One region of the Streptomyces sp. NBC_00490 genome, then DNA from elsewhere that is predicted to be linked to it. Evidence: riboswitches for the same ligand, from Rfam matches in the RefSeq annotation. Region 1 holds a riboswitch; the other holds the start of a gene.

Region 1 (6,890 bases):
CCAGGACATGCTGGGCAACGTCATCAAGCCCTTCAAGAACATCAGTTGGAAGCCCGGCCTCGTCATCACCAGCGCGATCGTGTGCGGTCTGTGGGGGTACTTCCTCTGGGTGGGCGTCCACGAACCGCTCGGCGGGATCAACCAGCTGTTCCCGATCTTCGGCATCTCCAACCAGCTGCTCGCCGCCGTCGCCCTGGCCGTCTGCACCACGCTGCTCGTGAAGTCCGGACGTCTCAAGTGGGCCTGGATCACCGGGATCCCGCTCGCCTGGGACGCCACGGTCACGCTGACCGCGAGCTGGCAGAAGGTGTTCTCCGACGACCCCAAGGTCGGCTTCTTCAAGCAGCGGCAGATCTTCCAGGACGCCATCGACCGGGGTGAGGTGCTGCCGCCCGCCAAGACCATGGACGACATGCGCACCGTGGTCACCAACTCCACGGTGGACGGCGTACTGACGGCCGTCCTCGCGCTGCTGATCGTGGTGGTGATCGCCGACGCGCTGCGGGTCTGCGTCCGGCACGTACGCCGTCCCGCGCTCTCCACGCTCAGCGAGTCGCCGTACGTCGAGTCGCAACTCGTCGCCCCGGCCGGGCTGTTCCCGACCCAGGAGGAGAAGGAGGAGGCACGCCATGAGGTCGGCACTGCGGCGCGCACTTAGGGGTGTGCGCTGGTATGTGCGCGAGCTGACCGACGAGTCGGCGTACGACCGCTATGTCGCGCACGTCCGCCGGGACCACCCGCAGGCGGCCGTGCCGACCCGGCGGGCGTTCGAGCGGATGCGGACGGACCGGCAGGAGGCGGACCCCCGGCAGGGATTCCGCTGCTGCTGACACCTATTGCGGACCTTCACCGAATCGACATACCGATATGCGGACGAGGTCTTCCACTCCTGTCACACCGTGACCTAGATTGCCTGCGCGTTACACGGTGATCAGTGAGGATCGGAGCCGCCGTATGTCAACAGATTCGCCCGAGGCCAGACCACCGGTGGTGACACCGGTGCGGGTCGTCATCGCCCTGTGCCTCCTGGCACCGTTCGTCGCCATGCTGTGGGTCGGCTCGTACGCCAAGGTGGACCCCACGTTCATCGGCATCCCGTTCTTCTACTGGTACCAGATGCTGTGGGTGCTCATCTCGACCGCGCTGACGATGGTCGCGTACAAGCTGTGGCAGCGTGACCAGCGCGCCCGCCGGGAAGGTGCCTCCAAGTGAACGACGGCGTGAACGGCGTGGCACTCGCCGTCTTCATCATCTTCTTCCTGGCCGTCACGGTCATGGGCTTCCTGGCCTCGCGCTGGCGCAAGGCCGAGAACGAACACACGCTGGACGAATGGGGCCTGGGCGGCCGGTCGTTCGGCACCTGGATCACCTGGTTCCTGCTCGGCGGCGACCTCTACACGGCGTACACCTTCGTCGCCGTACCGGCGGCGATCTACGCGGCGGGCGCGGCCGGCTTCTTCGCGGTGCCCTACACGATCCTCGTCTACCCGCTGATCTTCACCTTCCTGCCCCGGCTCTGGTCGGTCTCCCACAAGCACGGCTATGTGACGACGTCCGACTTCGTGCGCGGCCGGTGGGGTTCCAAGGGCCTGTCGCTGGCGGTGGCCGTCACGGGCATCCTGGCGACGATGCCCTACATCGCCCTCCAACTCGTCGGCATCCAGGCGGTGCTGGACGTGATGGGCGTCGGCGGCGGGGAGGACACCAACTGGTTCGTCAAGGACCTCCCGCTGCTCATCGCCTTCGGTGTGCTGGCGGCGTACACCTACTCCTCGGGACTGCGCGCCCCCGCGATGATCGCGTTCGTGAAGGACACGCTGATCTACATCGTCATCGCGGTGGCGATCATCTACATCCCGATCAAGCTGGGCGGGTTCGACGAGATCTTCGGCGCGGCGAACGACAAGTACACCGCCGCCAAGGCGGGCGGCCTGGTCCCGATCGAGGCGGGCCAATGGACGTACGCCACGCTGGCGTTGGGCTCCGCGCTCGCGCTGTTCATGTACCCGCACTCGATCACCGCGACGCTCTCCTCCAAGAGCCGTGAGGTGATCCGCCGCAACACCACGATCCTGCCCCTGTACTCGCTGATGCTGGGCCTGCTCGCCCTGCTGGGCTTCATGGCCATCGCGGCCGGTGTCGACGTCACCAACCCGCAGTTGGCGATCCCGCAGCTCTTCGAGGACATGTTCCCGAGCTGGTTCGCGGGCGTGGCCTTCGCGGCGATCGGCATCGGCGCGCTGGTGCCGGCGGCGATCATGTCCATCGCGGCAGCGAACCTCTTCACCCGCAACATCTACAAGGACTTCATCAAGCCGGACGCGACGCCGCAGCAGGAGACGAAGATCTCCAAGCTGGTCTCGCTGCTGGTGAAGGTGGGCGCCCTGATCTTCGTCCTCACCATGGACAAGACGGTCGCCATCAACTTCCAGCTCCTGGGCGGCATCTGGATCCTCCAGACCTTCCCGGCGCTGGTCGGCGGCCTGTTCACCCGCTGGTTCCACCGCTGGGCGCTGCTCGCGGGCTGGGCGGTCGGCATGATCTACGGCACGGTCGCCGCGTACGGCGTGGCCTCCCCGACGCAGAAGCACTTCGGCGGCTCGTCGAAGGAGATCCCGGGCATCGGCGAGATCGGCTACATCGGTCTGACGGCGTTCGTGCTCAACGTGGCGGTCACAGTGGTCCTCACGTTCGTCCTGAGGGCCGCGAAGGCCCCCGAGGGCATCGACGAGACGCGCCCCGAGGACTACACGGCGGACGCGGGCGACCCGGGCGTACAGGTGGAACTGCCGCCGGCGACCGCGGGTTCCGCTCACTAGGGTCACGTTGACCGACGGGCCGCCGGAATATCCGGCGGCCCGTCGGCGTGCGGTCGGGCACACTCGCCCTCATGGACATCGAGATCCGGGCAGCGGACCCCACCGAATACGACGCGATCGGCGAGATCACGGCCCAGGCCTACCTCCTGGACGGCCTCCTCGCCTTCGGCGAGAGCGACTGGTACCTGGGCGAGTTGAGAGACGTCGCCAAACGAGCCGCGGCGGCAGAGGTACTCGTGGCCCTCCTCGGCGGCGAGCCGATAGGCACCGTCACCTACGTCCCCGCCGGCGGCCCCATGGCGGAGCTCTCCCGCCCCGGGGAGGCCGAGATCCGCATGCTGGCCGTGTCCCGGGCGGCGCGCGGCAGAGGAGCCGGCGAAGCCCTCGTCCGTGCCTGCGTCGACCGGGCGAAAGCCGCCGACGGCTGCACCGGCATGGTCCTGTCGACGCAGCCGGTCATGCACGCCGCGCACCGCGTCTACGAACGCCTCGGCTTCACCCGCGCCCCCGCCCGCGACTGGAACCCGATCGAGGGCGTCGACTTCACGCTCCTCACCTATGAGTTGACTCTCTGAAGTCGCTGCGACACAACATCTAGGGGTGCCAACTGAACCCGGCACAAGATGTATGCTCATGCTCGCTGTCGCCGCAGGGGAATCCGGTGCGAATCCGGAACTGTCCCGCAACGGTGTACTCATGTGTGCATAAGCGCATATGAGAGTCAGTCCGAGGACCTGTCGACAGTGTGCCCAGGCCGCCGTGGCCCGGGTGCCAAGACGTCCGGGCCTCGTGGAGTGGGCCGGTGGACGCGACGCCCCGTGCGCTCGTGTGCTGCCCCCTGCCCTCCGCAAGGCCCCGTGCCGAGCGAGGGAGAGCCCCCACGTGACCATCGCGCCAGTCGACCCGGCTTCAGTGACGCAGGCGGAGACCGACGGTCCCGGAACAGCGCTGCTGCGGATCCTGACCGAGCTGACCGCCGACCTCCCCGACGCCGACCCCGGGCGGGTCGCCGCCGCCGCGCTGCGCGGCCGGTCCGCCCGGGCCGACGAGTCGGAGCTGCGCGAGCTGGCGACCGAGGCGGCCGCGGGGCTGATCTCCGAGGACCCCGCCTACTCCCGGCTCGCCGCCCGGCTGCTGACGATCAGCATCGCCGCCGAGGCCGCCTCGCAGGGCGTCACGACCTTCACCGAGTCGGTCGCGGTCGGCCACCGTGAGGGCCTGATCGCGGACCGCACGGCGGAGTTCGTCCGGGTGCACGCCGCGAGGCTCGACGCCCTGATCGACGTGCACGCCGACGACCGCTTCGGCTACTTCGGCCTGCGCACCCTGCACAGCCGTTACCTCCTGCGGCACCCGATCACGCGCCAGGTCATCGAGACCCCCCAGCACTTCATGCTCCGGGTGGCGTCCGGCCTCGCCGAGGACGACACGGCCCGGGCCATGGACGAGGTCGCCGCGCTCTACCGGCTCATGAGCCGCCTCGACTACCTCCCCTCCTCCCCCACGCTCTTCAACTCCGGCACCCGGCACCCCCAGATGTCGTCCTGCTACCTCCTCGACTCCCCGCTGGACGAGCTGGACTCCATCTACGACCGCTACCACCAGGTCGCCCGTCTCTCGAAGCACGCCGGCGGCATCGGACTGTCGTACTCCCGCATCCGCAGCCGCGGTTCGCTGATCCGCGGCACCAACGGGCACTCCAACGGCATCGTCCCGTTCCTGAAGACGCTCGACGCCTCGGTCGCCGCCGTGAACCAGGGCGGCCGGCGCAAGGGTGCGGCCGCGGTCTACCTGGAGACCTGGCACTCCGACATCGAGGAGTTCCTGGAGCTGCGGGACAACACCGGTGAGGACGCCCGGCGTACGCACAACCTGAACCTCGCGCACTGGATCCCGGACGAGTTCATGCGCCGGGTGAACGCCGACGGCCAGTGGTCCCTGTTCTCCCCCGCCGACGTGCCCGAGCTGGTGGACCTGTGGGGCGCCGAGTTCGACGCGGCGTACCGCGAGGCGGAGGCGAAGGGCCTCGCCAAGAAGACCATCCCGGCCCGTGACCTGTACGGCCGCATGATGCGCACCCTCGCGCAGACCGGCAACGGCTGGATGACCTTCAAGGACGCCGCCAACCGCACCGCCAACCAGACGGCCGAGGCGGGCAGCGTCGTCCACTCGTCCAACCTGTGCACCGAGATCCTGGAGGTGACCGACGACGGGGAGACGGCGGTCTGCAACCTCGGGTCCGTCAACCTCGGCGCGTTCGTGGTCGGCGACGACATCGACTGGGAGCGGCTGGACGAGACCGTCCGCACCGCCGTGACCTTCCTCGACCGGGTCGTCGACATCAACTTCTACCCGACCGAGCAGGCGGGCCGCTCCAACGCCCGCTGGCGCCCGGTGGGCCTGGGCGCGATGGGCCTCCAGGACGTCTTCTTCAAGCTGCGGCTGCCCTTCGACTCCCCGCAGGCCAGGGCGCTCTCCACCCGGATCGCCGAGCGCATCATGCTCGCCGCGTACGAGGCCTCCGCCGACCTGGCCGAGCGCAACGGCCCGCTGCCGGCGTGGGAGCGGACCCGTACCGCGAAGGGTGTCCTGCACCCCGACCACTACGACGTGGAGCTCACCTGGCCGGAGCGCTGGGCGGCACTGCGGGAACGCATCGCGGCGGTCGGCATGCGCAACTCGCTCCTGCTGGCGATCGCCCCCACGGCCACCATCGCGTCCATCGCGGGCGTGTACGAGTGCATCGAGCCGCAGGTCTCGAACCTCTTCAAGCGCGAGACGCTGTCCGGTGAGTTCCTCCAGGTCAACTCCTACCTGGTGGCCGAGTTGAAGAAGCTCGGCGTCTGGGACGCGCAGACCCGTGAGGCGCTGCGCGAGGCCAACGGCTCGGTGCAGGGCTTCACCTGGGTGCCGCAGGACGTCCGCGACCTGTACCGCACGGCGTGGGAGATCCCGCAGCGCGGCCTGATCGACATGGCGGCGGACCGGACCCCGTTCCTCGACCAGTCGCAGTCCCTGAACCTGTTCCTGGAGACGCCGACCATCGGCAAGCTCTCCTCGATGTACGCGTACGCCTGGAAGCAGGGCCTGAAGACGACGTACTACCTGCGTTCGCGCCCGGCGACGAGGATCGCCCGCGCGGCCCAGGCGCAGGCCCAGCCCGAGAACACCCTCCCCGTCCAGCAGGTGACCTCCGAAGAGGCCCTCGCCTGCTCCCTGGAAAACCCCGAGTCCTGCGAGGCCTGCCAGTAATGCCCAGCAATCAGAACCTGCTCGACCCCGGCTTCGAGCTGACTCTGCGCCCCATGCGCTACCCGGACTTCTACGAGCGCTACCGGGACGCCATCAAGAACACCTGGACCGTCGAGGAGGTCGACCTCCACTCGGACGTCGCCGACCTGGCGAAGCTGTCCGAGGGCGAACAGCACATGATCGGCCGCCTGGTGGCCTTCTTCGCGACGGGCGACTCGATCGTCGCGAACAACCTGGTCCTGACCCTCTACAAGCACATCAACTCCCCGGAGGCGCGCCTGTATCTGTCGCGCCAGCTCTTCGAGGAGGCCGTGCACGTCCAGTTCTATCTGACCCTTCTGGACACCTACCTGCCCGACCCGGAGGACCGTGCGGCCGCCTTCGACGCGGTGGAGAACATCCCCTCCATCCGCGAGAAGGCCGAGTTCTGCTTCAAGTGGATGGACTCGGTCGAGAAGCTGGACCGCCTGGAGACCAAGGCCGACCGCCGCCGCTTCCTGCTCAACCTGATCTGCTTCGCCGCGTGCATCGAGGGCCTGTTCTTCTACGGCGCCTTCGCCTACGTCTACTGGTTCCGCAGCCGGGGCCTGCTGCACGGCCTCGCCACCGGCACCAACTGGGTGTTCCGGGACGAGACCATGCACATGTCCTTCGCGTTCGAGGTCGTCGACACCGTCCGCAAGGAGGAGCCGGAGCTCTTCGACGACCAGCTCAGGGACCAGGTCGTCGACATGCTGAAGGAGGCCGTGGAGGCCGAGCTCCAGTTCGGGCGCGACCTGTGCGGTGACGGGCTGCCGGGCATGAACACCGAGTCGATGC
Region 2 (6,890 bases), 3.8 Mb from region 1:
CGGGCAGGCGCGGAGCTTCCAGTAATCTCTGCCTGTTTTGTCGTGCACGTCGCCATTCCGGGGGGAAATATGGCTCGTGATCGCAAACCGTCCCGCCACCGCGGCCGCGTCCTCGCCGCGTCCGTGGCGGCGCTCACCCTCGCGGGGACCGCGCTGGCCGAGTCTCCGGCGTCCGCGGCCGGTAAACCCAAGGGGCACGACGTCTCCTCGCATCAGAAGAACGTCGACTGGCAGAAGGCGAAGTCCAAGGGAGCGAGGTTCGTCTACGTCAAGGCGACCGAGTCCCACTCCTACCGCAACCCGTACTTCGACCAGCAGTACAACGGGGCGCGCGACGCGGGCCTGATCCGCGGGGCCTACCACTTCGCCCTGCCGGACAAGTCGTCGGGCAGGACACAGGCGGCGCACTTCGTACGCAACGGCGGCGGCTGGAGCGCGGACGGCTGGACGCTGCCGCCGGCGCTCGACATCGAGTACAACCCGTACGACAGGAAGCACAAGTGCTACGGCCTCAAGAAGGCGAAGATGGTCAGCTGGATCAAGTCCTTCAGCAACGAGGTGAAGCGACTGACCGGGCGCCGCCCGGTGATCTACACGACCGCCCACTGGTGGAACACCTGCACCGGCGGCAGCGGGGCCTTCGCCTCGAACCACGCGCTGTGGGTGGCCCGCTACAACGCGGCGGACGCCGGGGCGCTGCCGGCCGGGTGGGGGTACTGGACCATCTGGCAGTACGACAACGGCGGCAGCCTGCCGGGTGATCAGAATCTCTTCAACGGGTCCCCGGCACAGCTGAAGAAGTTCGCCCGGGGCGCGTAATCGGGCGGCGGTCGGGCCGCGCTGGAGGATCGGAGGGGAATCCCTCGGTTCCAGACACCGTGCGGCCCGCCTCAGTTCATCTTCCGTTCACCCTGGTTACCTACGTTCGACGAGCCAATGACGCTCGAACGATTGCCTGGGTAAATGGAAAACTTCTCGCTGATCCTCGCGATTGTGGTGGTAACCGCACTTGCGTTCGATTTCACGAACGGTTTTCACGACACCGCCAACGCGATGGCCACCACCATCTCGACCGGTGCACTCAAGCCCAAGGTCGCGGTGGCCATGTCCGCCGTGCTGAACCTTGTGGGCGCCTTCCTTTCCGTGGAGGTCGCCAACACGATCTCCAAGGGTCTCGTCGACGAGAGCGGCATACGTCCCGAGGTCATCTTCGCCGCCCTGGTCGGCGCGATCCTCTGGAACCTGCTGACCTGGCTGGTCGGACTCCCCTCCAGCTCCTCGCACGCCCTCATGGGCGGTCTGATCGGTGCCACCATCGCCTCCGCGGGCATGGGCGCGGTCCACGGTGACGTCCTGGTCACCAAGGTCCTGATCCCGGCAATCGCGGCGCCCATCGTCGCGGGCCTCGCCGCGATGCTCGCGACCCGCCTCTCCTACTCCATGGGCAAGAAGGCCGACGGCAAGGCCGCCGCGAAGGGCTTCCGCGCCGGCCAGATCGCCTCGGCGGGCCTGGTCTCGCTGGCCCACGGCACCAACGACGCGCAGAAGACGATGGGCATCATCACCCTGGCCCTGGTCGCCGGCGGCGCCGTCGCTCCCGACTCCGACCCGCCCACCTGGGTCATCCTCTCCGCGGGTCTCGCCATCGCGCTCGGCACCTACCTCGGCGGCTGGCGCATCATCCGCACGATGGGCAAGGGCCTGACCGACCTCCAGCCGCAGCAGGGCTTCGCCGCCCAGACCAGCGCGGCCACGGTCATCCTCGCCTCCTCGCACCTCGGTTTCTCCCTCTCCACCACGCACTCGGTCTCCGGTTCGGTGATGGGCGCGGGCCTCGGCCGCAAGGGCGGCGTCGTCCGCTGGTCCACGGCGACGCGGATGTTCGTGGCGTGGGGCCTGACCCTGCCGGCCGCGGCCATGGTGGGCGCGCTGGCGGAGTGGGTCACCGGCTTCGGCGACTGGGGCACGGCGGTCGTGGCGGTCTTCCTCATCGCCTCCAGCGCGGCGATCTGGAAGCTCTCGCGCCGCGAGGTCATCGACCACACGAACGTCAACGACAGCGACGAGGAGCCGGCCGGCGTGGTGACGACGGCGATCGCCGCGGTCACCCCTCCCCCGGCGGGCACGGTGACCGAGGACCTCACGGCCACGATCCCGGCCCCGGTCCCGACCGTCGCCCCGGAGCCCGCCGCTCCGCCGGCCGCCGTCTGAGCCCGCCGCACCCAGGAACGAAGGAATCACCGACATGAAGATCGACTGGGAAGCGCTGAGTTCCGTCTTCGGCGTCAGCCTCGTGGTCACCGTGGCCCTCGTGGCCCTGTTCACCCTCGGCATCATGGGCCTGTCCCGCCAGGAGCGGGCCACCGCCCAGGGCGGATCCGCGGCCCTCGCGGTCACCGGCGCCTACGCCTGCTTCGCGGCGTGCGCGGCGGCGGTGACGTACGGGATCTATCTGATCGTCGCCTGACGCGACGAGCGGACACCCCGTGGGGTGCGGGACGGTTCACCGTCCCGCACCCCACGTTTTTGTCGCGCCCGCAACCCCCCGTGTGTGGGCCTCAGCACACTCTCCCGTCCCAGGTCAACGGCAAGTTGACGGCCCTTCCGGGCCCGTGGTGGACTGCCGGGGCCATGTACGACGGCAGAAGAGGAAGCCGGTGGAAGTCCGGCGCGGTCCCGCCACTGTGACCGGGGTAGGTAGCCCCGGGAGCCAGGAACTCTCGTCGTCGGTCTCGTCGAACCAGGGCGTGGACACCCTGAGTGAGGACATATCGCCATGCTCGCCTGCCGTTTGAGATACCGCACCAGGTCGCTGTCCGACGCCACGGCCGGCTGAGCCGATGCGTGCCGATCGCGTCTTCGCGTACGGCGCCGCCGCCGGACTTCTCGGTGACCTGCTGCTCGGTGATCCACGCCGGGGGCATCCGGTCGCCGTGTTCGGGCGGGCCGCGGGTGCCGTGGAGCGGGTGTTGTGGCGGGACCACCGGGGGTGGGGGGCCCTGCACACCGCGGTGTGCGCCGGGGGCTCCGTCGCGCTCGGAGCCGTGGCGCAGAAGGCCGTACGTCCCTCCCCCGCCGCCTCCGTCGCGCTGACCGGTGCCGCCACCTGGGCCGTCGTGGGCGGCACTTCGCTCGTGCGCGAGGCACGCGCCATCGGGCGGGCCCTGGAAGCCGGGGACGTCGAGGCGGCGCGGGAGCGGCTGCCTCATCTGTGCGGGCGGGATCCGCAGGCCCTCGACGCCGACGGGATCGCCCGGGCCGTGGTCGAGTCCGTCGCCGAGAACACCTCCGACGCCGTCGTGGGGGCCCTGGTGTGGGGGGCCGTGGGTGGCGTGCCCGGGCTGCTCGGGTTCCGCGCCGTCAACACCCTTGACGCCATGGTCGGGCACAAGTCGCCGCGGCACCGGCGGTACGGCTGGGCCTCGGCGCGGCTCGACGACGTCGCCGGGTGGCCGGGGGCCCGGCTGACCGCCGTACTGGCCGCTGTCGCCGGGAGCGATCCACGGGGGGCGCTGCGGGCCTGGCGCGCCGACGCGGGCAAGCATCCGAGCCCCAACGCCGGGCCCGTGGAGGCCTCGTTCGCCGGGGCCCTGGGTGTGCGGCTCGGCGGGACCTTGTCGTACGCGGGGCGTGTCGAGCACCGGCCCGTGCTGAATCAGGAGGGGCGTTCCGTGGAGGTCCAGGACATCGAGCGGGCCGTACGGCTGTCCCGTCGCGTCGGTCTGCTCGCGCTCGGCGCCAGTGTCGCCGCGCGGGCCGCTCTCAAGGCGCGTGCGTCATGAGCGGCGGTGGGCTGCTCGTCGCCGGCACCACCTCCGACGCGGGCAAGAGTGTCGTCACCGCCGGGATCTGCCGGTGGCTGGTACGGCAGGGGGTCAAGGTCGCGCCCTTCAAGGCGCAGAACATGTCCCTCAATTCGTTCGTGACCCGCGAGGGTGCCGAGATCGGGCGGGCGCAGGCCATGCAGGCCCAGGCCTGCCGTGTCGAGCCGACCGCGCTCATGAATCCCGTGCTGCTGAAGCCGGGTGGCGAGCAGAGCAGTCAGGTCGTGCTGCTCGGCAAGCCGGTCGGTGAGCTCAGTGCGCGCGGCTACCACGGGGGCCGCCAGCAGCAGTTGCTCGGCACCGTGCTGGACTGCCTCGCCGAACTGCGGGGCACGTATGACGCGGTGATCTGTGAGGGGGCCGGCAGTCCTGCCGAGATCAATCTGCGGCGGACCGACATCGTCAACATGGGCATCGCCAGGAATGCCCGGCTCCCTGTCCTCGTCGTCGGCGACATCGACCGCGGGGGCGTCTTCGCCTCCTTCTTCGGGACCGTCGCGCTGCTCTCGCCGGAGGACCAGGCCCTCGTCGCCGGGTTCCTCGTGAACAAGTTCCGCGGCGATGTCAGCCTCCTGGAGCCCGGGCTCGACATGCTCCACGGCCTCACCAGACGCCATACGTACGGCGTGCTGCCCTTTCAGCACGGGCTCGGCATCGACGAGGAGGACGGGCTCCGGGTCTCCCTGCGAGGGACCGTACGGGAGTCGAACACGGCCCCGCCCGTCGGCGAGGACGTGCTGCGGGTCGCCGTCTGCGCGATCCCGCTCATGTCCAACTTCACCGACGTGGACGCCCTCGCCGCCGAACCGGGCGTCGTCGTACGGTTCGTGGACCGGCCGGAGGAACTGGCCGACGCCGACCTCGTGGTGATCCCCGGGACCCGGGGGACGGTCCGGGCCCTGGAGTGGCTGCGGGAGCGGGGACTGGCGCGGGCCATCGAGCGCAGGGTCGCCGAACAGCGGCCCGTCCTCGGCATCTGCGGCGGCTTCCAGATCCTCGGTGAACACATCGAGGACGAGGTCGAGAGCCGGCGGGGGCATGTCGAAGGGCTCGGCGTACTGCCCGTGCGGGTGCGGTTCGCCCGCGAGAAGACCCTCACCCGGCCGGAAGGCGAAGCCCTCGGCGAGCACGTCGCCGGGTACGAGATCCATCACGGGGTCGCCGACGTCAGTGGCGGCGAACCGTTCCTGGACGGCTGCCGGGTCGGCCAGACCTGGGGCACCCACTGGCACGGCTCGCTGGAGTCGGACGGCTTCCGGCGGGCCTTCCTGCGCGAGGTGGCCGCCGCCGCGGGCCGCCGCTTCGTACCGGCCCCCGACACGTCGTTCGCCGCGCTGCGCGAGGAGCAGCTCGACCGGCTCGGCGACCTCATCGAACAGCACGCGGACACCGACGCGCTGTGGCGGCTCATCGAGTCCGGCGCGCCGCAAGGACTGCCTTTCATTCCACCGGGAGCGCCTGCATGAGCACTGTGTTGTTGTTGTCGACCGCCGACACGGACCTGCTGGCGGCCCGTGCCGCTTCCGGTGCCGACTACCGGATCGGCAACCCGACCCGCGTGGACGTCGCCGAGGAGCTGCCCGCGCTCGTCGAGGGCGCCGACATCGCCGTCGTACGGCTGCTCGGCGGCAAGCGCGCCTGGGAGGACGGGCTGGCCGCGCTGAAGGCCGCCGGGATCCCGACCGTGCTGCTGGGCGGCGAGACCGTTCCGGACGCCGAGTTGATGGCCGAGTCCTCGGTGCCGGCCGGTGTCGTGGCCGAGGCGCTCCGATACCTCGTCGAGGGCGGGCCCGCCAACCTGACCGAGCTGGCCCGGTTCCTGTCCGACACCGTCCTGCTGACCGGCGAGGGGTTCGACGAGCCGCAGAAGATGCCGGAGTACGGCGTCCACGGCGAACGGACCTACGTGGAAGGCCGCCCGACCATCGGCGTGCTCTTCTACCGGGCCCATGAACTCAGCGGCAACACCGCCTTCGTGGACACCCTCTGCGACGCCGTCGAGGCACGCGGCGCCAACGCCCTTCCCGTGTACTGCGGTTCGCTGCGCGGCGCCGACGCGGAGTTCTACGAACTGCTGACCAAGGCCGACGCCCTCGTCGCCACCGTCCTCGCCGCCGGCGGCACCCACGCCTCGCAGGCCTCGGCCGGCGGTGACGAGGAGGCCTGGGACATCGGGGCGCTCGCCGACCTGGACGTGCCGGTGCTGCAAGGACTCTGCCTCACCTCGTCGAAGGCCGCCTGGGACGAGTCCGACGCCGCCCTCTCCCCCATGGACGCGGCGATGCAGGTCGCGATCCCCGAGTTCGACGGGCGGCTGATCACGGTTCCCTTCTCCTTCAAGGAGCAGGGTCCGGACGATGTCCCGGTCTATGTCGCCGACCCCGAGCGGGCCGCGCGCGTCGCCGGGATCGCCGTACGGCACGCCCGGTTGAAGCACAAGCCGAACGCCGAGAAGAAGCTCGCGCTCGTCTTCACCGCGTACCCGACCAAGCACTCCCGCGTCGGCAACGCGGTGGGACTGGACACGCCCGTGTCGGCGGTGCGGGTGCTGGACGCGCTCCGGGACGCCGGTTACGTCGTCGAAGGGCACCCCGACAACGGTGACGAGCTGATCCACCGGCTCATCAACGCCGGTGGCCACGACGTGGAGTGGCTCACCGAGGAGCAGCTGGCCGCCGCGCCCGCGCGCGTGCCGCTGGCCGACTACCGGGCATGGTTCGACAAGCTCGACCCGGAGCTGCGCAGCGGCATGCTGGAGGCCTGGGGCGAACCGCCGGGCAACCTGTACGTCGACGGCGACGACATCGTGCTCGCCTCCCTCCAGTTCGGGAACGTCGTCGTGATGATCCAGCCGCCGCGCGGCTTCGGTGAGAACCCGATCGCGATCTACCACGACCCGGACATGCCGCCGTCGCACCACTACATGGCCGCCTACCGGTGGCTGGACAACAGCTTCGGCGCCGACGCCGTCGTCCACATGGGCAAGCACGGCACGATGGAGTGGCTGCCCGGCAAGGGCCTCGGCCTCAGCGGGGGCTGCGCGCCGGACGCCGTCCTCGGTGAGCT

Evidence for each region. A riboswitch is a leader RNA that binds a small molecule or an ion and turns the genes downstream of it on or off. The one in region 1 is predicted to bind cobalamin.
Region 2: another riboswitch for cobalamin. It lies ahead of OG381_RS13240 (cobalamin biosynthesis protein); the one in region 1 lies ahead of OG381_RS30830 (ribonucleoside-diphosphate reductase subunit alpha).

What each region holds. Positions count from the first base shown of each region.
Region 1 covers NZ_CP107869.1:6,723,549-6,730,438, reverse strand. The annotation lists gene OG381_RS30855 (carbon starvation CstA family protein) at 1-658, shown strand, start outside; gene OG381_RS30850 (YbdD/YjiX family protein) at 630-830, shown strand; gene OG381_RS30845 (DUF3311 domain-containing protein) at 955-1,212, shown strand; gene mctP (monocarboxylate uptake permease MctP) at 1,209-2,819, shown strand; gene OG381_RS30835 (GNAT family N-acetyltransferase) at 2,891-3,394, shown strand; cobalamin riboswitch at 3,447-3,575, shown strand; gene OG381_RS30830 (ribonucleoside-diphosphate reductase subunit alpha) at 3,702-6,071, shown strand; gene OG381_RS30825 (ribonucleotide-diphosphate reductase subunit beta) at 6,071-6,890, shown strand, end outside.
Region 2 covers NZ_CP107869.1:2,939,224-2,946,113, forward strand. The annotation lists gene OG381_RS13225 (lysozyme) at 70-819, shown strand; gene OG381_RS13230 (inorganic phosphate transporter) at 964-2,211, shown strand; gene OG381_RS13235 (hypothetical protein) at 2,246-2,467, shown strand; cobalamin riboswitch at 2,600-2,739, shown strand; gene OG381_RS13240 (cobalamin biosynthesis protein) at 2,841-3,782, shown strand; gene OG381_RS13245 (cobyric acid synthase) at 3,779-5,290, shown strand; gene cobN (cobaltochelatase subunit CobN) at 5,287-6,890, shown strand, end outside.